Regions from separate parts of the Variovorax multivorans genome, predicted to be linked through region 2. Evidence: predicted binding sites of a transcription regulator. Region 2 holds the regulator's gene; each other region holds the start of a gene.
What was found. The regulator sigma-54, encoded in region 2, starts transcription at its own class of promoters, with help from an activator protein. The targets are predictions, from matches to a motif close to TGGCANGNAANCTGCTTT.

Region 1: the regulator sigma-54 is predicted to act here: its motif matches at 3,598-3,615, upstream of ACSFCA_RS26275 (ammonium transporter).
Region 3: the regulator sigma-54 is predicted to act here: its motif matches at 2,710-2,727, upstream of ACSFCA_RS13505 (transglutaminase family protein).

The regions. Positions count from the first base shown of each region.
Region 1 is NZ_JBPJZL010000011.1:79,640-87,281, reverse strand. It holds gene ACSFCA_RS26290 (pyridoxal phosphate-dependent aminotransferase) at 1-264, shown strand, start outside; gene ACSFCA_RS26285 (thiamine pyrophosphate-binding protein) at 290-1,963, shown strand; gene ACSFCA_RS26280 (hypothetical protein) at 1,999-2,301, opposite strand; gene ACSFCA_RS26275 (ammonium transporter) at 2,320-3,558, opposite strand; gene ACSFCA_RS26270 (tripartite tricarboxylate transporter permease) at 4,105-5,616, opposite strand; gene ACSFCA_RS26265 (tripartite tricarboxylate transporter TctB family protein) at 5,629-6,117, opposite strand; gene ACSFCA_RS26260 (RNA recognition motif domain-containing protein) at 6,318-6,728, opposite strand; gene ACSFCA_RS26255 (DUF3820 family protein) at 6,910-7,146, opposite strand; gene ACSFCA_RS26250 (translation initiation factor Sui1) at 7,154-7,528, opposite strand; gene ACSFCA_RS26245 (DEAD/DEAH box helicase) at 7,570-7,642, shown strand, end outside.
Region 2 is NZ_JBPJZL010000015.1:36,330-43,971, reverse strand. It holds gene argS (arginine--tRNA ligase) at 1-715, shown strand, start outside; gene ACSFCA_RS29990 (SPOR domain-containing protein) at 729-1,493, shown strand; gene ACSFCA_RS29985 (thiol:disulfide interchange protein DsbA/DsbL) at 1,636-2,283, shown strand; gene lptA (lipopolysaccharide transport periplasmic protein LptA) at 2,439-3,152, shown strand; gene lptB (LPS export ABC transporter ATP-binding protein) at 3,149-3,943, shown strand; gene rpoN (RNA polymerase factor sigma-54) at 3,961-5,562, shown strand; gene ACSFCA_RS29965 (phospholipase D family protein) at 5,573-7,180, shown strand; gene ACSFCA_RS29960 (LysE family translocator) at 7,191-7,642, opposite strand, start outside.
Region 3 is NZ_JBPJZL010000005.1:38,760-46,401, reverse strand. It holds gene ACSFCA_RS13505 (transglutaminase family protein) at 1-2,636, opposite strand, end outside; gene ACSFCA_RS13500 (DNA internalization-related competence protein ComEC/Rec2) at 2,808-5,225, shown strand; gene ACSFCA_RS13495 (oxepin-CoA hydrolase, alternative type) at 5,371-6,219, shown strand; gene ACSFCA_RS13490 (circularly permuted type 2 ATP-grasp protein) at 6,318-7,642, shown strand, end outside.

The sequences.
Region 1 (7,642 bases), on a different contig from region 2:
GGGCTGCACTGCCGCGTGCTGGAAGGCGCGTTCTATACCTTCGCGAGCTGCGCCGGCGTGCTCGGCAAGCGCACCCGAGGCGGCGCGCTGTTGCAGACCGACAGCGACTTCTGCCGCTACCTGCTGCAGGACTTCGAGGTGGCGGTGGTGCCGGGCAGCGTGTTCGGGCTGGCGCCGTACTTCCGCATTTCGTATGCGACGTCGATGGCGCAGCTGGAAGAGGCGTGCGCGCGCATCATCGCTGCCTGCGCCGCGCTCGAATGACCTCCTTCATTTCATTGGAAACCGCATGACCTCACCTCGCACCGGCGGCCAGATCCTGGTCGACCAGCTCATCACCCACGGCGTCAAGCAACTGTTCTGCGTGCCCGGCGAAAGCTTTCTTGCCGTGCTCGACGCGTTGCATGACGCATCCATCGACGTGACCGTGTGCCGCCAGGAAGGCGGCGCGACGATGATGGCCGAGGCACAGGGCAAGCTCACCGGCAAGCCGGGCGTGTGCTTCGTCACGCGCGGCCCGGGCGCTACCAACGCGGCGGCCGGCGTGCACATCGCGCACCAGGATTCGACACCGCTGCTGTTGTTCGTCGGCCAGGTCGCGCGCGATGCACTGGGCCGCGAAGCCTTCCAGGAGCTGGACTACGGCGCGGTGTTCGGCACCATGGCCAAGTGGGTGGTGCAGATCGACGATCCGGCGCGCGTGCCCGAGCTGGTATCGCGCGCCTTCCATGTCGCAACCTCGGGCCGGCCCGGTCCTGTGGTTATCGCGCTGCCCGAAGACATGCTGACCGAGGCCGCGACAGTGGCCGACGCGCAGCCCTACGCGGTGACGGAAACCCATCCCGGTGCGGCGCAACTCGCAGAGCTGCAGCAGCGACTGTCGCAGGCGCAGCGCCCGGTGGTCATCCTGGGCGGCAGCCGCTGGTCGGAGAAGGCCACGCAGCAGTTCGCAGATTTCGCGGCCGCGTTCTCGCTGCCCGTGTACTGCTCGTTCCGCCGCCAGATGCTGATGTCGGCCGAGCACCCCTGCTACGCAGGTGACCTGGGCCTGGGCGCCAACCCGCGCATGCTGGAGCGCATCCGCAACGCCGACCTCGTGCTGCTGGTCGGCGGGCGTTTGTCGGAAGTGCCGTCGCAGGGCTACGAGCTGCTGGCCATTCCGCAGCCGAAGCAGGCGCTGGTGCATGTGCATGCCGACGCCGACGAGCTCGGCAAGCTCTATCGCCCGGCCCAGGGCATCCACGCCACGCCGCAGGCTTTTGCCGAGGCCGTGTCCACGCTGCGCCCCGTGCAGACGCCGGCATGGCAGGCAGAAACGAAGACCGCCGGCGAAGACTTCCTGCGCTGGAGCGACCCGGCTCCCATCCACATTCCAGGCCCGCTGCAGATGGGCGAGGTCATGCAGCACCTGCGCGAGGTGTTGCCGGCCGACACCATCTTCTGCAACGGCGCAGGCAACTTCGCCACCTGGGTGCACCGGTTCTGGCCGTTTCGCTCCTATGCCAGCCAGCTCGCGCCCACCAGTGGCTCGATGGGCTACGGCCTGCCGGCCGGCGTCGGCGCCAAGCGGCTGTGGCCGCAGCGCGAAGTGGTCGTGTTTGCGGGCGACGGCGATTTCATGATGCACGGCCAGGAGTTCGCGACGGCCGTGCAGTACGGCCTGCCGATCATCGTGGTGCTGCTCGACAACGCCATGTACGGCACGATCCGCATGCACCAGGAAAAGCACTACCCCGGCCGCATCAGCGCCACGCAGTTGAAGAACCCAGACTTCCGCGGCTATGCCGAAGTGTTCGGCGGCCACGGCGAACGTGTGACCAGCACCGAAGAATTCGGCCCCGCACTGGCTCGTGCGCGTGCCAGCGGCAAGCCGGCCATCCTGCATTGCCTGCTCGATCCGGAAGCGATCACCCCGGGAAGCACGCTGCAGTCGATTCGCAAGGCAGCGCTGGCTGCAAGCTGAGCACCCGGTGTCATTCGCACGCACCCCGAAAAGACCTAGCGCAATCCACCCACATAGCGAGGCGGCGGCGTAGGCGGCGTCCCATCAGGCTGCCGCGCCGCCAACCGCGCAGCGCGCGCCAGCGGCTCCATCGCCTGCTCCAGCCGCATCGCCAGTTGGTAAAGCTCCTCGTCCTTGGTATCAGCAGCGTGCGCGCGCGTCATGCGCACGATCTCGGCGGCGTACTCGGCGTTGGTCGCCATCCACTCGGTGTCGGTCACGCGCCCATGCTTTCGCCGCAGCGCCACGTGAAGGCGGGCAGCAAGGGCGATGCGTTCGCTTTCGGACATGGATGGCATGGTTCCTCCGTCGGTGGGTCAACTACTCCCGAGATGTTCTCTGTGCTGTGCAAGATCGAGGCCCAGCACCTCGCTGTCGGCATCGACGCGCAACCCGACCATGATGTGCACCAGAAACAGCACCACCGCCGTCCCCGTTGCGCTGTAGATAGCCACGCTGCCGACGGCGATCGCCTGCGTCAGCACGTCGCCCGTGGCGCCCGAGATGCGCGCATCGGCGAACACGCCCGTCAGCAGCGCGCCCACGATGCCACCGATGCCGTGCACGCCGAACACGTCGAGCGAGTCGTCCGCGCCAAGCAGGTGCTTGAGCCCGGTGGCGCCCCAGTAGCAGGCCAGCCCCGCGATGGCGCCGATGGCCAGCGCGGACAGCGGCGTGACGAAGCCGGCCGCTGGCGTGATGGCCACCAGCCCGGCCACCAGGCCCGAGCACAGGCCCAGCAGCGAAGGCCTGCGCCGCACGATCCATTCGCCCAGCATCCAGCTCATGGCGCCGGCCGCCGCCGCGATGTGCGTCACCAGCATCGCCAGGCCCGCGCGCCCGTCGGCCGCCACCGCCGAGCCCGCATTGAAGCCGAACCAGCCCACCCACAGCAGGCCCGCGCCCGTCATCGTCATCGCCAGGCTGTAGGGCTCGAAGGCCTCGCGCCCGTAGCCCTTGCGCGGCCCGAGCGCATAGGCGCACACCAGCCCCGCGATGCCCGCGTTGACGTGCACCACCGAGCCACCGGCAAAGTCGAGCGCGCCCATCTGCGCGAGCCAGCCGCCCGGCTCCCACACCCAGTGCGCGACAGGTGCATACACCAGCACGCTCCAGAGCAGCGCGAACCACAGGATCGCCGAGAAGCGCATGCGCTCGACAAAAGCGCCCAGCACCAGTGCGGTGGTGATGATCGCGAAGGTCAGCTGGAACATCGCGTAGACCGACTCGGGCACGTTCGGCGCGACGTGGCTTACCGCCACCTGCCCGGCCTCCTTCAGATACTCGAAGCCCGAGAACCAGAAGCGCCCGGTGCCGCCCAGCCACGGCCAGCCCTCGGTAAAGGCCAGCGAATAGCCCACCGCGAACCAGGTCAGCGAGACCGCCGCGGCAATCGCCACCACCCCCGCCATGGTGGCCAGCACGTTCTTGCGGCGCACCATGCCCGCATAGAAGAGTGCGATGCCGGGCAGCGTCATCAGCAGCACCAGCGCGGTCGAAGTCATCATCCATGCGGTGTCTGCCGCGTTGATGGAGGCGTGCGGAGCCAGGGCCATGACCGTTTCTTCTTCTTGAAGTGATGGACCTTGGTGCTGCCTGCACAAGTCGTGCCACATCGTTAACTATCAGAAACACTTTGGTTCGCAAATCGGGCTTTCTCGGTAAGGCAAAGCGGGTAATTCCCAATGCACTGAGGCGGTGCGCACCCTAAAGTCTGCCCACTCGCGAACGGGCCCTGCTCGTGCTGCCGAGGGTCCGAGGAGACAATCCCCAAGCAACAATAAAAATGCTTCAAAGGCTCCGTACGAGATGCCGTGTTTGACTTTGAAAGGCGCCGCTGGTCGGCGCCTTTTTTATGCCTGCATGACTTGACACACCTGCATCTTCAGCTCCCTTTTTGATAGCGCCACGGGTGGGGCAATCCTCCCCTTATGAAAATGCTGGTGGTAACGGGCGCCTCGTTGTTCGCCGTGTTTCCGGGCACCGTCGGCGACCCTGCTGGGCACCAACAAGAGCGCGTCCATTTGGGGCACGCACCCCGAACAAAGGCCCCAAATGAAAAAAGCCCCCGGAGTGGGGGCTTCTTGTGAGGACCGGAGCGCTCACTCCTCGACGAAGGCTTCCTCGCGCTTGGCCTTGATTGCGGGCAAGAGCACGATGCCCAGCAGCAGAGCCGCCGCCACCAGCAGCCCCGCCGACAGCGGCCGGGTGACGAACACGCTCCACGCACCGCGCGACAGCAGCAGCGCACGCCGCAGGTTCTCTTCCATCATCGGCCCCAGGATGAAGCCCAGCAGCAATGGCGCAGGCTCCGTCCGCAGCTTGATGAACAGGTAGCCGATGAAGCCGAAGGCCGCCACCATCCACACGTCGAAGGTGTTGTTGTTGGTCGAGTACACGCCGATTGCGCAGAACAGCACGATGGCAGGGAACAGGAACTTGTAGGGCACCGTCAGCAGCTTGATCCACATGCCGATCAGCGGCAGGTTCAGGATGATCAGCATCGCGTTGCCGATCCACATCGAGGCGATCAGGCCCCAGAACAGCTCGGGGTTGCTGGTCATGACCTGCGGGCCGGGCTGGATGTTGTGGATCGTCATCGCGCCCACCATCAGCGCCATCACCGCGTTGGGCGGAATGCCCAGCGTCAGCAGCGGGATGAAGGAAGTTTGCGCACCGGCGTTGTTGGCCGACTCGGGCGATGCCACGCCGCGGATGTTGCCCTTGCCGAAGGGCACTTCGCCCGGGCGCATGCGGATCTTCTTCTCCAGCGCATACGAGGCGAACGAGGCCAGCAGCGCGCCGCCGCCGGGCAGGATGCCCAATGCCGAGCCCAGCGCTGTGCCGCGCAGCACCGCGGGCAGCATGCGCTTGAAGTCATCCTTGGTGGGCCACAGGCCCTTGACCTTGTGCGTGAACACTTCGCGCTCGTCGTCGGGCTGCGAGAGGTTGCCGATGATTTCGCCGTAGCCGAACACGCCCATGGCGATCACCACGAAGCCAATGCCGTCGGTGAGTTCCGGAATGTCGAAGCTGTAGCGCGCGACACCCGAGTTCACATCAGTGCCCACGATGCCCAGTAGCAGGCCCAGCACGATCATCGCCACCGCCTTCAGCAGCGAACCCGAAGCCAGCACCACCGCGCCGATCAGGCCCAGCGTCATCAGCGAGAAGTACTCGGCCGGGCCGAACTTGAAAGCCAGCTCTGTCAGCGGCGGCGCGAAGGCGGCCAGGATCAGCGTGCCCACGCAACCCGCGAAGAACGAGCCCAGGCCGGCCGCGGCGAGCGCCGGGCCCGCGCGGCCCTGCCTTGCCATCTGGTAGCCGTCGATACAGGTGACCACCGAGGACGACTCCCCGGGCAGGTTCACCAGAATGGCCGTGGTCGAGCCGCCGTACTGCGCGCCGTAGTAGATGCCGGCCAGCATGATCAGCGCCGACACGGGCGGCAGCGCGTACGTGGCGGGCAGCAGCATCGCGATGGTCGCGACCGGGCCGATGCCCGGGAGCACGCCGATCAGCGTGCCCAGGATGCAGCCCAGCAGGCAATACAGCAGGTTGGTGAAGGTGAAGGCAACGCCGAAACCGATGGAAAGGTTGTGGATCAGGTCCATGGTGTGCGCTCCTCAGCCCGAAATGAAAGTGGGCCAGACCTGGATCTGGAGCTTCAGCGCCCAGATGAAGGCCACGTAGCTGCCAGCCGCCAGGATGGTCGAGAGGATCAGCACGTCGCGCAGCTTGAAGTGCTCGCCCGCCATGCTCGAGATGATCGTGAGCGCGTAGATCGCGATGATCATCCCCATGGCCGGCAGCCCGATGCTGGGCAGGCCGCCCAGCAGCACGCCGAAGGCCAGGTTGGCGCCGAGCACGAAGGCCAGCGGCTTCCAGGCCCACTTGCCGATCGGGTGGCCGTCGGTGGTTTCGACCACCAGCGCCTGGAACATGATGATGGCCCCGAGGATGGCCAGCAGGATGCCCAGCATGAGCGGGAAGTAGCCCGGCCCCATGCGGGCGCCGTCGCCGATGGTGTAGGTGGTCGCGCCTATCGCAAAGGCGCCCCCCACGGTGGTGAACATGACTCCTGAAAAGAAGTCAGCCTGACTCTTGATGCGCATGTCGTCTCGCCCCTCTTGTATGGAGGAGTGAGGGTCGTTCTGCGGGCCTGACCGTTGGCTGACCTGCCCGGTACGGACAAATGCTTACCGCAGGGCGAGGGTTCTCCCTCGGCGCTCCCTGCGCCACAGAGGGCCACAAACGAAAAAAGCTCCCGAAGGAGCTTTTTATTCAGAAGCCCGAAGGCTCTGGAGGGAAGGGCTTAGTAGCCGCCGCGACCACCGCCGCCGCCGCCGTAACCGCCGCCACCACCGCTGCGGCCACCGCCGCCGCCGCCGTAACCGCCGCCGCCACCACCACCGTAGCCGCCGCCACCACCACCGCCGCCGTAGCCGCCGCCACCACCGGTACGGGGGGGACGAGCTTCCATCGGACGGGCTTCATTCACCGTCAGGGCGCGGCCCTGCAGCGAGTGGCCGTTCATGGCTTCGATGGCTGCGAGTGCTTCAGCATCCGAACCCATTTCGACAAAGCCGAAGCCCTTCGAACGGCCGGTGTCACGTTCCATCATGACCTTGGCGCTGACGATTGCGCCGAACTCGCCAAAGGCTTGTTCCAGGTCGTTGTCACGCACGGAGTAGGCGAGGTTGCCTACGTAGAGTTTCTTGCCCATTGAGGGACTCCTAATTCAAACCAACAAGACAAAGCGATGGAGTCCCAGAATCACAACAAACAAAATGCGCTGTGGCGCGAAACTGACCGATCACCGAATTACGTGCACGGGAGACAAAGCTCACAGACACGTAGGCCGGATTATCCAGCCCTAATTGCAAAAAACGTGGCGAAATCGTGTGTTATTGAGAAACATCCCGGCGCGACGGGCGGTTTCGCAACGGTTTCAGCAGGTCCGAGAGCCCGTTGTGGTCTATTTCATGCATCAAATGGAGTAGCCGGCCTATTTCTCCCGAGGGAAAACCCTCGCGTGCAAACCACGTCAGGTAATTTCCGGGCAAATCGGCAATCAGCGTGCCTTTGTGCTTGCCAAAAGGCATTTCGAGCGTCACCAGGCGCTGCAGGTCTTCGGGTTTCATCGCGCGCTCAGCCTCCCGCCCGCTTGACCGTGTGGCCCTGCTTCACGAGCGCGGCGATCACCGTTTCGCGGTGGTCGCCCTGGATTTCGATCACGCCGTCCTTCACCGTGCCGCCCGAGCCGCAGGCCGTTTTCAGCTGCTTGCCGAGTGCCGTGAGCGCCGCCGCATCGAGCGCAACGCCCTTGACCACCGTCACGCCCTTGCCTTTGCGCCCCTTGGTCTCGTGCGATACACGCACAATGCCGTCGGTGGCCGGAACGCGCGCCTTGAGTTCCTTGCAGCGGCACTGGGCCACCGGCTCCCCGCAGTCGGGGCACATGCGCCCGCCCGCCTCGGTGGAGTACACCAGGGCGCTGCCGGACTGATTGCGCTGCTGTTTCATCGTCGACATTCGATTCGTCTCTTCTCTCTCTGTCTGCTTACATGCCATTCGACTCACTGGGCCTGATCCCCGCGCTCGTGCAGGCTGCCGCCCAAAGCGGCTATGCCGCGCCGA
Region 2 (7,642 bases):
CGACGTCGCGTATCACATCGCCAAGTGGGAGCGGGGCTTCCACAAGGTCATCAACATCCAGGGCACCGACCACCACGGCACCATCGCGCGCGTGCGCGCCGGCCTGCAGGCGGCGGGTGAAGGCATTCCCGAGGGCTACCCCGACTACGTGCTGCACACCATGGTGCGCGTCATGAAGGGCGGCGAAGAGGTCAAGATCAGCAAGCGCGCCGGCAGCTACGTCACGCTGCGCGACCTGATCGAGTGGACCAGCACCGACGCCATCCGCTTTTTCCTGCTCAGCCGCAAGCCCGACACCGAATACACCTTCGACGTCGACCTCGCGGTGACGAAAAACAACGACAACCCGGTTTATTACGTGCAGTACGCGCATGCGCGCATCTGCTCGGTGCTGGCCGGCTGGGGCGGCGACGCTGCCACGCTGAAAGACGTCGACCTGTCGCCGCTCGAAAGCCCGGCCGCCCAGGCGCTGATGCTGCTGCTGGCCAAGTACCCGGCCATGCTGACGGCCGCGTCGAAGGACTTCGCCCCGCACGACGTCACGTTCTACCTGCGCGAGCTGGCCGCCAGCTACCACAGCTACTACGACGCCGAGCGCATCCTGGTCGACGACGAAAAGGTCAAGCTGGCCCGCCTGGCGCTGGTCGCCGCGACCGCGCAGGTGCTGCACAATGGCCTCGCGATTCTCGGCGTCAGTGCGCCGAGCAAGATGTGAACCTCCCCTCACCATGAAGAAGACAACCAGACAACGCGGCAACATCGTCATCGGCCTGATCATCGGGCTGGTGCTCGGCCTGGGCGTCGCGCTGGGCATCGCGGTCTACGTGACCAAGGTGCCGATCCCGTTCGTGACCAAGACGCAGCGCGGCGGCGCCGAGCAGGACGAGGCCGAGGCCCGCAAGAACCGCGACTGGGACCCGAACGCGCCGTTGGCCGGCAAGGCAGGCGCCGCCAAGCCGGCGCCCGCACCCACCGGCCCGGTCAACCCCGTCACCGGCGAGCCGGCCACCACGGCCGTGGCCCCTGCCACCGCCCCACCCACGACTGCACCGCCGGTCCCCGTGGTTGTGGCGCCCAAGCCGCCGCGCCCTGCGCCGGTACCGGCCGAAGCCAACGCACTGCCGCCGTCGAACGATCCGCTGGGCGACCTGGCCCGGGCGCGCTCGGGCGGTGGCTCCAGCTCCGGCAGCACGACCACAGCGTCGGCCGCACCCAGCAGCAACAGCAATGCCGGCAGCAGCAGTTCGGGCCCCGATCCGTTCATGTACTTCGTGCAGGCCGGCGCCTTCCGCACCACCGACGATGCCGAGGCGCAGCGCGCCAAGCTGTCGCTGATGGGCGTCGAGGCCAAGGTCACCGAGCGCGAGCAGGCGGGCCGCACCGTCTACCGCGTGCGCGCCGGCCCCTTCAACAAGAAGGACGACGCCGACCGCCTCAAGGAGCGGCTCGACGGCGGCGGCATGGATTCGGCGCTGGTTCGCGTGCAGCGCTGACCCGGCAGCCGACGCAAATAGCCCCTAAGCTTCGCCGCGCGGCGTTTGCCGCCACCATCCACTGCCTCGGGCGCGCTGGACACGGGGGAACTCCCCGCCGCGCGCCGGCTCAGTCTGCCGTAACAACTGGAGAGCTCTTTCAATGAAACGTCGTGACTTTTCGCTGGCCGCCACTTCGCTCGGGCTGCTGTCCCTGGCCGCCAACCCGGCCCACGCCCAGGCGCGCGCGCCCAAGGCCGGCACCGAGTACCTGGTGCTCGACAAGCGCGTGCCGGTCGACGCGCCCGCCGGCAAGATCGAGGTGGTCGAGTTTTTCTCGTACAACTGCCCGCATTGCAACGACTTCGAGCCGGCGCTGGAAGCCTGGATCAAGACCGTGCCCAAGGAAGTCGCCTTCCGCCGCATCCCTGTGCCTTTCGTGGGCAACGACGTCGAAGCCAAGCAGCGCCTGTACTACGCGCTCGAGGCCATGGGCAAGGTCGACGAATATCAGCCGAAGGTGTTCAACGCGATCCACGCGCAGCGCCAGAACGTGAACGGCGACGCCAACATCATTGCCTGGGCCGCCGCGAACGGCCTGGACGGCGCCAAGTTCAAGGAAGTCTTCACCTCGTTCGGCGTGGCCAGCAAGGCCAAGCGCGCCTCGCAAATGACCGACGCCTACAAGGTGGCTGGCGTGCCGGCAATGGCCGTGGCCGGCCGCTGGTATGTGGACGGCGAAACCGCCGGCAACATGACCAAAGTGCTTCAGGTCGTGAACTACTTGATCGGCGAAGCAAAGAAGGGCTGACCCCCCCAAGATCGCGGACCGGCGGAGCCGGTTCCGCGGTGTTCCTGAGAGGAATCCAGGAAGAAAGTCAAGCCCGCATCGGCGGGCTTTTTCATCTGTGCGTGCGGGGCTGACGCAATCAGCCGCATACAATGCCGAGCAAGTTTCGTGCCTCTATGACATTGCACTCTCACCCCACCACTCCCTTCTTCCGTCGCATCGGCCGCCTGGCTGTCGGCGCGCTGTTGCTGGCCGGCCTTGCCTCGGGCGCACTGGCCGAAACCGCCGACCGCACCAAGCCGATGAACATCGAGTCGGACTCGATGCGTTACGACGACCTGAAGCAGACCAGCGTGTTCACCGGTAACGTGCTCGTTACGAAGGGCACGATCATCATCCGTGGCGCACGCATGGATGTACGCCAGGACCCCGAGGGCTACCAGTACGGCGTGGTCACGGCGGCTCCGGGCAAGCGGGCCTACTACAAGCAGAAGCGCAACGCGCCCGACGAGTGGATCGAGGGCGAATCGGAAGTCATCGAGTACGACAGCCGTGCCGACAACGTCAAGTTCATCCGCAACGCCACCATGCGCCGCCTGCTCGGCGCCACGCCGAACGACGAAAGCCAGGGCGCGCTGATCGTCTACGACCAGAGCAACGACACCTACACGGTCAACGGTTCCACCGTGCCGCCGAACACCGCCGTCAACGCGTCCACCCCGGGCGGGCGCGTCAAGACCATCCTGACCCCCAAGGCCGCCACCGCACCGGCGGCCGGTGCCTCGGCCCCGGCCGGTGCGAAGGCGGCGCCGCCGGCGCCCACGCCCGCACCCGGCAAGGGCCTGCGCCCGAGCACCACGCTCAGTGACCAGGGAGAAACCCGCAAGTGATCGAAACCGCTGGAACGCAGGACGCCAACGGCGCACCGGGCAGCCGCCTGATCGCGCGCGGCCTGAAGAAGAGCTATGGCAGCCGCACGGTCGTGAAAGACGTCTCGCTCGACGTGCAGAAGGGCGAAGTCGTCGGGCTGCTCGGGCCGAACGGCGCGGGCAAGACCACCTCGTTCTACATGATCGTGGGGCTGGTGCGCGCCGACGCGGGCGACATCAGCATCGACGGCGAGCCCATCGCCCACATGCCCATTCACCGCCGCGCCCGCATGGGCCTGAGCTACCTGCCGCAGGAAGCCTCGATCTTCCGCAAGCTCACGGTCGAGGAAAACGTGCGCGCCGTGCTCGAGCTCCAGAGCGAGCCCGACGAGAACGGCAAGATGGCGCCGCTGTCGAAGCAGCACATGGACGAGCGCCTGGCCGAACTGCTGGCCGACCTGCGCGTCGACCACCTGCGCGATTCGCCCGCGCTCGCGCTGTCGGGCGGCGAGCGCCGCCGCGTCGAAATTGCGCGTGCGCTGGCCACGCAGCCGCGCTTCATCCTGCTGGACGAGCCCTTCGCCGGCATCGACCCGATCGCCGTGATCGAAATCCAGCGGATCATCAGTTTCCTGAAGGAGCGCGGCATCGGCGTGCTCATCACCGACCACAACGTGCGTGAAACGCTGGGCATCTGCGATCACGCTTTCATCATCAGCGACGGGCATGTGCTGGCACAAGGCACACCCTCGGAGATCGTCGACAACGCCGAGGTACGCAGGGTGTACTTGGGCGAACACTTCCGCATGTAAGGGCGGGGGCGGTTCCCATGAAGCAAGGGCTATCCCTTCGCGTTTCGCAGCATCTGGCGTTGACGCCACAGCTGCAGCAGTCGATCAGGCTGCTTCAACTCTCCACGCTCGAACTGAGCCAGGAGGTGGAGCAGATGCTCGACGAGAACCCGTTCCTCGAGCGCACGGCTGAAGAAGCGGCGCGCGAGGAATTCGGGCTCGACACGGCCGATGCCCCGGTGCCGCGCGACGACGGCGGCGATAGCGGCGACGGCGAGAGCGACTTCGCTTCCCCCGCCGCCAGCGCGTCCACTGCTTCCACCGAAACAAGCACCACCACCACGGCCGACACCGACGGCCCCGCCGCCGAAATCACCGAGCGCGAGCCCGACTGGGAAGGCGACGGCACCGTCGACATGGCGCCCGACGACAGCGAATGGGGCAGCGACGCGCCCGCGCGCCAGAACAACCTGGGTGATGACGAACGCGCCGACGCCACCGAACTCGCGCGCAGCCAGGAATCGCTGCAGTCCTTCCTGCACCGCCAGGCGCTGAGCCTGCGGCTGAACGAAAACGACAGCGCCGCGCTGCGCTTTCTCATCGAATCGCTCAACGACGACGGCTACCTCGAAGACTCGCTGCCCGCACTGGCCTCGGGCCTGGCCGGCGACGACAACGACCAGTTCGACGACCTCGTGCATCACTTTCAGGTGGCGCTCGGCCTGCTGCAGAGCCTGGAGCCGGCCGGCGTCGGCGCGCGCGACCTCGGCGAATGCCTGGGCATCCAGCTGCGCGCCCTGGCCCGCGAGGACGAGACCGACGAAGAAGAGCTGGTCCGCAAGATCGCCATTGCCATCTGCAAGCAGCCAATGGAGCTGCTCGCGCGCCGCGACTTCAAGCGCCTGGCCACGCTCACCCGCAGCAACGAGGAACTGGTGCGCTCGGCGCTGCAGATCATTGCGCGGCTCGAGCCCAAGCCGGGCCGGCGCTTCGTCGACGTCGAGCGCAACATCGTCATTCCCGACGTCATAGTCACCAAGACGGGCCGCGGCACCAACGTGAAGTTCCGCGTTATGCTGAACCCCGAGGTGATGCCGCGCCTGCGCGTGCACGACATCTACGCCGGCGCACTCAAGTCGCACAAGGGCGAAGGCAGCCAGGCGCTGTCGCAGCGGCTGCAGGAAGCGCGCTGGTTCATCAAGAACATCCAGCAGCGCTTCGACACCATCCTGCGCGTGAGCAACGCGATCGTCGAGCGGCAGAAGAGCTACTTCGTGCACGGCGAGCTTGCGATGCGTCCGCTGGTGCTGCGCGAGATCGCCGACGAGCTGGGCCTGCACGAATCGACCATCTCGCGCGTGACCACCGCCAAGTACATGGCCACGCCCTTCGGCACGGTCGAGCTCAAGTACTTCTTCGGCTCGGCGCTGGGCACCGAGACCGGCGGCAATGCATCGAGCACCGCGGTGCGCGCGCTGATCAAGCAGTTCGTCAGCTCGGAGAGCATCAAGAAGCCGCTGTCGGACAGCCAGATCTCCGAGATGCTGAAAGAGCAGGGCATCGAGTGCGCGCGTCGCACCGTGGCCAAGTACCGCGAGGCGCTGCGCATTGCGCCCGCCAACCTTCGCAAGGCCCTGTAGAAAGACGCCGATGACCCGTCGCCTGCTGTCGCTGTCGCGTTGTGGGCATTGGGTTTTCGTCATGGCGGCGGTCTTGCTGTTCGCAGGCTGCGCCACATTGCCCGACGAGGCACCGCGCCCGCCCACCAAGGCCATGACCGTGTCGGCCGACACCGCTCTCGGAAAGATCGCGCTGGCCTCGCAGCCCGACCCCGACCTGAGCGGCTTTCGCCTGATGCCCGGCGGCGACTTCGCCTTCGATACCCGCATCCAGCTGGCCCGCCGCGCGCAGCGCACGCTCGACGTGCAGTACTACCAGATCGAGAACGACGAGACCGGCCGCTACCTGATGCGCACCCTGCGCGATGCCGCACTGCGCGGCGTGCGCGTGCGGCTGTTGATGGACGACCTCTACACCTCCGGCGAGGACGAGCTGCTGCTCGGCCTCGCCGCCACGCCCAACGTGGAGCTGCGGCTGTTCAACCCGTTCCCGGCCGGGCGCGGCAGCCTGCTGAAGCGCTTCAGCGCCTCGCTCTTCGACTTCAGCCGCGTCAACCGCCGCATGCACAACAAGCTGTTCATTGCCGACGGCGCGATGGCGGTGGCGGGCGGGCGAAACATCGGCAACCAGTACTTCAGGCGCACCGCGGGCGAGAACTTCCTCGACCTCGACACCTTCGTCACCGGCGCGCTGATCCCGCGGCTGGGCAGCCTGTTCGACCAGTACTGGAACAGCATCTACGTGCGGCCGGTCCAGTCGGTGGTGGCCAGCGACCTGTCGCGCGAGGAACTGCAGAAGCGCTTCGACGTCGCCACCGGCCCCGACACCACGCCACCGCCGCCGCCGCCCGCGCCCAACGACCTGCTCGGCTACAGCCCGATGGCGGAAGACCTGAACGCCGGCAAGCTCGGCCTGATCTGGGCCACCGCAGAGGCCTACGCCGATTCGCCCGAGCGCGTGATCGGCAAGACCGCCTCCTACGGCGGCGTGCCGTTGCTGGACGTCGACAGCGTGCGCTACAACGTGGTCGAGCAGATGCGCCGCGCGCGCTCCGAGGTGACCATCGTCTCGCCCTACCTCATTCCGGGCGCCTCGGGGTTGGAGGTGATGCGCGAGATCCGGGGCCGCAACGTGAAGATCAGCGTGGTCACCAATTCGCTGGCCGCCACCGACGAGCCGCTGGTGCACACCGCCTACCGCCGCTACCGGCCCGACATGCTCAAGCTCGGCGCCGACCTCTACGAGCTGAGTTCCACCCGCACCCGGCGCAGCGTGCGACTCGGCCTGTTCGGCACTTCGGTAGGCAGGCTGCACGCCAAGTCGGCGGTGATCGACCGGCGCATTCTTTTCGTCGGCTCGATGAATTTCGACCCGCGCTCGGAGACGTACAACACCGAGATAGGCCTCTTCATTCGCAGCCCCGAGATGGCGCAGCAGGCGCTGAAGCTCATCGACGTGCTCAAGCAGCAGGGTGCGTACCGGCTGCGCTTTGCCGAGGGCAGCAACGAGTCGCGCATCGAATGGGTCAGCGACGATGCCGGCAAGCTCACCGTGCTGACCGAGGAGCCCGACTCCGGCTTCTGGGACCGGACCATGCTCGAGATTCTGGCGCCGCTGACGCCGGAGAGCCTGTTGTAGCGTAGGCCCTTCAGGTGCCGCGTACGGCCGACCACACGAGCCGCAGTCCCAGCAAGCCCATCACGCCGCCGGCTGCGCGGTCGATCCAGACCTTGTAGCGCAGGTAGGCCGAACGCGGCGCCGCCGAGGACAGTGCGAGAGCGACGATGGCGTACCACCCCGTCTCGATGCAGAAGATGACTGCCGGCACCGCCAGTGCCAGCACCAGCGGCACCTCGCGCGGCAGGAAGGCCGCGAAGATGCTGGCGTAGACCACGGCAGTCTTCGGGTTGCTGACCTGCGTGGCCAGGCCCAGCAGGAAGGTGTGGCCGCTGCGGCCCTGCTGGCGCGGCGAGGCGCCCGTTTCCTGCGTCACCGCCAGCGGCTGGCGCGCGCCGCTCCATATCCGGATGCTCAGGTAGACGAGGTAGGCGCCGCCCAGGCCCTTGATGGCCACGTACAGCGTCGGCACGGCCAGGAACG
Region 3 (7,642 bases), on a different contig from region 2:
CCCGACACGTCGATCAGGATGTTGCGCAGCGTGCGGTCGACCAGCCAGGCCGGCATGTTCTGGCCGTAGATCTCGCGGTTCTTGGCGATCTCTTTCAGGGCAATTTCCAGCTCGTAGACCTGGTCGTTGCGGGCCTCGTCCACCCGCGGCGCCTGGCTCGTCGGGCCGATGAACATGCCTGAGAACAGATAGCTCAGCGACGGATGGTTGTGCCAGTAGAGCAGCAGGCTGGCCAGCAGCTCGGGCCGGCGCAGGAACGGGCTGTCGGCGGGCGTGGCGCCGCCCATCACGAAGTGGTTGCCGCCGCCGGTGCCGGTGTGGCGGCCGTCGGTCATGAACTTCTCGGCCGACAGGCGGGTTTCGAACGCGGCGTTGTAGAGAAACTCGGTGTGGTCGACCAGTTCCTTCCAGTTGTGGGCCGGGTGGATGTTGACTTCGATCACGCCCGGGTCGGGCGTGACGGCCAGCATCTTCAGGCGCGGGTCGCGCGGCGGCGGGTAGCCTTCCATCACGATGCGCACGCCCAGGTCGCGCGCGGTGGCTTCGACTGCTGCGACCAGGTCGAGATAGTCCTCCAGGCGCGCGAGCGGCGGCATGAAGACGTAGAGCACGCCCGATGCATTGCCCTTTTTCTCGGCGGAGGGGCCGTTGGCGCGGCGTGGGTCGCGCACTTCGACGCACAGCGCGGTGCGCGTGACCCAGTGGGCTGATTCGCCGCGCAGCGGCTGGCGGGTGGTCGATTTGTCGGTGGACTCATCGGCCGCTGCTGCTGCTGCTGCCGTATCGCCGCTCGCCGCATCACCGGGGCTTTGCATGCGTAGCGACGCAGGCACCACTGGCGGCGTGCCGAAGGTGTAGGGCACGTCGCCGAGGCCTGCAGCACCGGCCACACCCGTGCTGTAGCGCGCACGGTAGTCGGCCGCGCTAGGCAGGGTGCCGCGTGGGGCGGTCGGGTCGCGCTCGATCAGGTAGGGGTAGTCGCCCTTGCTGGCCCACGGCTGCGAGTCGAGCGGCAGGCGGTAGCCCATGGGCGAGTCGCCCGGGATCAGGTAGAGCCGGTCGTCGCGCAGGAACCAGGGGCCGGTCTTCCAGGCCGGCCCTGCGAGCGCGGGGGCGTCGCCGTCCGCATTGCCGGGCTCGATGGGCAGCATGTAGCCGATCACCGCGTCGAGCTTCTGCGTGAACACGCGGCGCAGGCGCACGCGTTCGAGTTCGTCGTCGAGCTTCGACTCGAAGGGGTCGACGTTCACCGGCAGGCGGCGTTCGCGCCAGAGGTAGTAGTAGATGTCTTCGTAGCCGGGCTGGATGTAGCGCTCGGTCAGGCCGAGCTTGTGGGCCAGCACGGTGGTGAAGCGGCGCGCGTCTTCGCTGGTGTAGTGCGTGGGGAAGCGCTCGTCGGCAAACAGCTCGGGGTCGTGCCACAGCGTCTGGCCGTCGGCGCGCCAGAAGATCGACAGTGCCCAGCGCGGCAGTTGCTCGCCTGGGTACCACTTGCCCTGGCCGAAATGCAGGAAGCCGCCCTTGCCGTACTCGGCGCGCAGCTTGTGCACGAGCTCGGTGGCGTAGCCGCGCTTCGTGGGGCCGAGGGCGTCGGTGTTCCATTCGGGCGCGTCGCGGTCGCTGGTGGCCACGTAGGTCGGCTCGCCGCCCATGGTGAGGCGCACGTCGCCGGCCTTCAGGCGCGCGTCGACTGCGTCGCCCAGGGCCAGCACCTCGGCCCACTGCTCTTCGGTGTAGGGCTTGGTGACGCGCGGCGATTCGTAGATGCGCGTGACCTTCATCTCATGGCCGAACTCGACCTCGGATTCGTCGACCCCGCCCTCGATGGGCGCCGCGCTCGAAGGCGTGGGCGTGCAGGCCAGCGGAATGTGGCCTTCACCGGCCAGCAGGCCCGAGGTGGCGTCAAGGCCGATCCAGCCGGCGCCGGGCAGGAACACCTCGCACCAGGCGTGCAGGTCGGTGAAGTCGACCGTGGTGCCGCTCGGGCCGTCGAGCGCCTTCACGTCGGGCGTGAGCTGGATCAGATAGCCCGAGACGAAGCGCGCGGCCAGCCCGCAGTGGCGCAGCAACTGCACCAGCAGCCAGCCCGAGTCGCGGCAGGAGCCACTGCCGCTGGTGAGCGTTTCTTCCGGCGTCTGCACGCCGGGCTCCATGCGGATCAGGTAGTTGACGTCTTGCTGGACCTGCTGGTTGATGCCGACCAGGAAGTCGATGGTGCGCTGCTCCTTGCGATCGATCTTGTCGAGGTAGGCCTGCAGCAGCGGCGTGGGTGCTTCGGTGACGAGGTAGGGCGCGAGCTCTTCGGCCTGCGAGGCCGTGTACTTGAACGGAAAGTTCTCGGCCTGCGGCTCGAGGAAGAAGTCGAAGGGGTTGTAGACCGCCATCTCGACGACGAGGTCGACCGTGACCTTGAATTCGCGCGTCTTCTCGGGGAACACGAGCCGCGCCTGGTAGTTGGCGAACGGGTCCTGCATCCAGTTGACGAAGTGCTCGGCCGGCTCGACCCGCAGCGAATACGAGATGACGTTGCTGCGGCAATGCGGCGCGGGACGCAAGCGCACGACCTGTGGGCCCAACTGCACCAGGCGGTCGTATTTGTAGTGGGTGACGTGGTGGAGAGCGGCGTGAATGGACATGCGTTTTTGTGTGCAGTACTGCGAGATTGCATCGAAAAGATGTCTCTTGTGAGACGCATACTAGCCCAGATGCCAAGCAATTAACGCGCCACTGAGCGTGACTTTGGGGAGGGTTTGCATCATGGGTTCGGGAGTTTTTCGTTGACGCCGTTTCGTGCGTCTGGCGGTGCCATGGGTGGAGCGGGGGCGTTCGTGGCGCTGGGTGGCTCGCTGCTGGGAGCGGCCTTGCAGTTGCAGCAGGCGGTGCTTTGGCCGGCGTGGGCCTACGCCGGCTTGCTGTTCGTGGCAGTGGCCGGCCTGTGTTGGCGACGCATGCCGGGCAGGGGCCTGATGCTCATCGCCTTGCTATGCGGCGCTATGGCCGGCGCAGGGCTCGCGGGATGGCGCGCGGCGGTCTATGCGAGCGGCGCGCTCGACCCGGCGCTCGAAGGGCGCGACCTGCAGGTCACGGGCGTTGTGTCGGAGATGCCACAGCGCAACGAAGCTGGAACGCAGTTCCGCCTGGATGTCGAGTCCGCGGGCTGGGCCGATCCGGACGCACAGGGACAACCCGCCGTACCCGATCGCATTGCACTCGGCTGGTATGCCGAAGGCTCGAGCCTGTGGAGCCGGGCGTCCCAAAGCCGCGCGCCCTTGACCAGCACCGTCGGCCCCCTGCACGCCGGCGAGCGATGGCGACTGACGGTGCGTCTGAAGGCGCCGCACGGCAGCCGCAATCCCCATGGCTTCGACAGCGAACTCTGGATGTGGGAGCAGGGCCTGCATGCCAGCGGCTATGTGCGAACCGGTGCGCGCGATGCGGCGCCCATGCTGGTGGCAAGCACGTGGCGGCATCCCATCGAGCGCGCACGAGAAGCCGTACGCGACGGCGTCTTCGAACGCGTGCCCGACCGCGCCCAGGCGGGCGTGATCGCAGCCCTGGTCACTGGCGACCAGAGCGCCATCGACCGCTCTGGCTGGGACGTGTTCCGCGCGACGGGCGTGGCGCACCTGATGTCGATCTCCGGCCTCCACGTCACGATGTTTGCCTGGCTGGCCGCGCACATCGTCGGCCTGCTCTGGCGACGCAGCACGCGGCTGATGCTGCGCTTGCCCGCGCAACGGGCAGCGCTTGTCGGTGGCGTGCTGCTGGCCACGCTCTACGCGCTCTTCAGCGGCTGGGGCGTGCCCTCGCAGCGCACGGTGTGGATGCTGGCGACGGTCGCGTTGCTGCGCCTCACGGGCCGGCGCTGGCCTTGGCCGCACGTGTGGCTGCTGACGGCTGCGGTGGTGGTCGCGCTCGATCCGTGGGCCCTGATGCAGGCCGGCTTCTGGCTGAGCTTCGTGGCGGTGGGTGTGCTGTTCGCCACGGACGCTGCGGTGCCGGGCGAGCGGAAGACCGGCGCGTCTTTCCGTCTGTTGCAGTTCTTTCGCGAGCAATGGGTCATCACGCTGGCGATCACGCCGTTGAGCCTGCTGCTGTTCCAGCAGGTGTCACTGATCGGCCTGCTGGCCAATGCGGTGGCGATCCCCTGGGTCACGCTTGTGATCACGCCGCTGGCCATGCTGGGCGTGGCCGTGGCGCCGCTGTGGGACCTCGCAGCCCGGGCCGTGCAGGTGCTGACGCTGCTGCTGCAATGGCTGGCCGGGCTGCCGTATGCCACGCTGTCGATGGCCGCGCCGCCTTTGTGGATGGCCGCTTGCGGCGTGGCAGGCGGCGCATTGCTGGCCATGCGGCTGTCCTGGTCGCTGCGTGCCCTCGGCATTCCGCTGCTGCTGCCGGTGCTGCTGTGGCAGGCGCCCCGGCCGGCGACCGGCGAATTCGAGCTGCTCGCCGCCGACATCGGCCAGGGCAACGCGGTGCTCGTGCGCACTGCCACGCACAGCCTGCTTTACGACGCCGGCCCGCGCTACAGCCTCGAAAGCGATGCCGGCCATCGTGTGCTCGTGCCGCTGCTGCGGGCCTATGGTGAGCGCCTCGACACGCTGATGCTGAGCCACCGCGACACCGACCACACCGGCGGTGCGCCCGCGGTGCTCGCGATGCAGCCGCGGGCCGAGCTGCTGAGTTCCCTCGAAGCCACGCATCCGCTGCAGGCGACGCTGGCGGCACGGCGTTGCGAGGCGGGGCAGGCCTGGACCTGGGACGGCGTGCGCTTCGAGGTGCTGCATCCGTTCGACACCGACTACCGCAGCTTCACCAAGCCCAATGCCGTCTCGTGCGTGCTGCGTATAGGCAACGGGCGCGCAGCGGCGCTGCTGGCCGGCGATATCGAGCGGCTGCAGGAAACCGCGCTCGTCGTGCGCACACCGCAGCTGCTGCGGGCCGACGTGCTGCTGGCGCCGCACCATGGCAGCAAGACTTCGTCGAGCCCGGCCTTCCTCGATGCGGTGCAGCCGAGCATCGCCTTTGTCCAGGCGGGGTATCGCAACCGCTTCGGCCACCCGGCGCAGGAGGTGGCGGCGCGCTACCGGGACCGCGGCGTGCGGCTGGTCGAAAACGCTCGCTGCGGCGCCGCGCACTGGACCAGCACACGCCCCGCCGACGTGGCCTGCGAGCGCGAGCGCCACGCGCGGTACTGGCAGCACAGCCCTGAAATCGTGAACTAATTGTCAAAAGTAGCCCAAAAGGCCACTTGTCAGCGTGCTCGTACTGGCGTCCCATGCGTTGTATCGTTTGGCTACAACTCAGAAGAGGGGACAGTATGGACAACCGTCAAGGCCTTCGGTGGGACCTGTTTTCCGGGCATACGCCGTGACGGCCGCTGTTCCGGCCATCACCAGCACGAGCGCCGCGGCTGCGCCCGGCGCGCGGCTCAAGATGCACCGCGAAGGCCCGGTGCTGGTGCTGACGCTGAGCAACCCCGCGGCGCGCAATGCGCTCAATCCGTCGGTCTATCGCGCGGCCGCCAAGGCGATGCGCGCCACCTCGGGCTTTCGCACCGTGCGCGCCATCGTGCTGTGCGGGGAGGGCGACCATTTCAGCGGCGGCGGCGACCTGCGGCGCCTGGCGCGACAACGCAAGCTGCCGGCCGCCGAACAGCATGGCCACATCGATGCGCTGCACGAATGGATCATGGCGATCCAGGAGGCACCCCAGCCCGTCATTGCCGCCGTCGAGGGCGCGGCCATGGGCGGAGGCTTTTCGCTGTGCCTGGCCTGCGACCTGATCGTGGCCGCGGAAGATGCGAAGTTCGCCATGTCCTATGTGAATGTCGGCCTCACGCCTGACGGCGGCGGCACCGATTCGCTGGTGCGCGCGCTGCCGCCGCAGGCCGCCCTCGAAATGCTGCTCGACGGCACGCCCAGCACCGCGAAGCGGCTGCACGAACTGGGCGTGGTCAACAAGGTCGTGCCCCACGGGGAAGCCGGCGCCACCGCGCTTGCCTGGGCGCAGCAGCTCGCGCGCGGCCCGTTCGAGGTGCAGGCGCGCATCAAGCAGCTCGTGTATTCGGCGCGCGGGCGCAGCCGGCGTGAGCAGCTCGACGCCGAGCGCGAATCCTTCCTGGCCAGTCTCTACAGCGACGAGAGCGGGGAGCGCATCAAGGGATTTCTCTCGCCCCGCAAGAGGCAGGCGGCCAGCGAGGAAGGGCCTGAGCGCTGAGCGAAGAAAAAGTCTTCCGGCCCGTCTCCGGCCTTGGCATAAGGGGTTCTACTGGCCCTGAACTTGCTAAGCTATAGCTCAAGGAGATTGGTCGTTCCATGCACAAATTTGACGAGATGTATGAGCAGTTGCCCTATGCGGGGGCTGCAATCCGACAGCACTACAAGCGCTACGACCAATGGCTCGCGAAGCAACCCGGTGAGGTGATGCGTTCGCGGCGCGAAGAGGCGGAATTGATTTTCCGCCGGGTCGGCATCACCTTCGCGGTGTATGGCGCCAAGGACGAGGACGGCTCCGGCACCGAGCGGCTCATCCCGTTCGACCTGCTGCCTCGAATCATTCCCGCCCACGAGTGGGACAGCATGGAAAAGGGGCTGGTGCAGCGCGTCACGGCGCTCAACCGCTTTCTTCACGATGTCTACCATGACCAGGAAATCATCAAGGCCGGCATCATCCCGGCCGAGCAGATCCTGAACAACGCCCAGTTCCGCCCCGAGATGATGGGCGTGAACGTGCCGCACAACGTTTATTCGAACATCTCGGGCATCGACATCGTGCGTGCCCCCGATGCCGACGGCAACGGCGAGTACTACGTGCTCGAAGACAACCTGCGCGTGCCCAGCGGCGTGAGCTACATGCTCGAAAACCGCAAGATGATGATGCGGCTTTTCCCCGAGCTGTTCAACCAGAACCGCATCGCGCCGGTCGCGCATTACCCCGACCTGCTGCTCGAAACGCTGCGCGCCAGCGCGCCGCCGGCCACGGCCGAGCCCACGGTGGTGGTGCTCACGCCCGGCATGTACAACAGCGCCTACTTCGAGCATGCCTTCCTCGCCCAGCAGATGGGTGTGGAACTGGTCGAGGGCCAGGACCTGTTCGTCAAGGACAACTTCGTCTACATGCGTACCACGCGCGGACCGCGGCGCGTCGACGTCATCTACCGCCGCGTGGACGACGACTTCCTCGACCCCGAGGTGTTCCGCCCCACGTCCACGCTCGGTACCGCCGGCCTGATGCGCGCCTACCGCGAAGGCAACGTCGTCATCTGCAATGCAGTGGGCACCGGCGTGGCCGACGACAAGTCGATCTACCCCTACGTGCCGAAGATGGTCGAGTTCTACCTCGGCGAAAAGCCGATCCTGAAGAACGTGCCCACCTACATGTGCCGCAACAAGGACGAGCTGCAATACACGCTCGACAACATGAAGGACCTGGTCGTCAAGGAAGTGCACGGCGCCGGCGGCTACGGCATGCTGATCGGCCCGGCCGCCACGCAGGCCGAGATCGAAGATTTCAAGAAGGCCGTGATCGCCAAGCCTGACGGCTACATCGCCCAGCCCACGCTGAGCCTGTCGACCTCGCCCACCTTCGTCGACGCCGGCATCGCGCCGCGCCACATCGACCTGCGCCCCTTCGTGCTCTC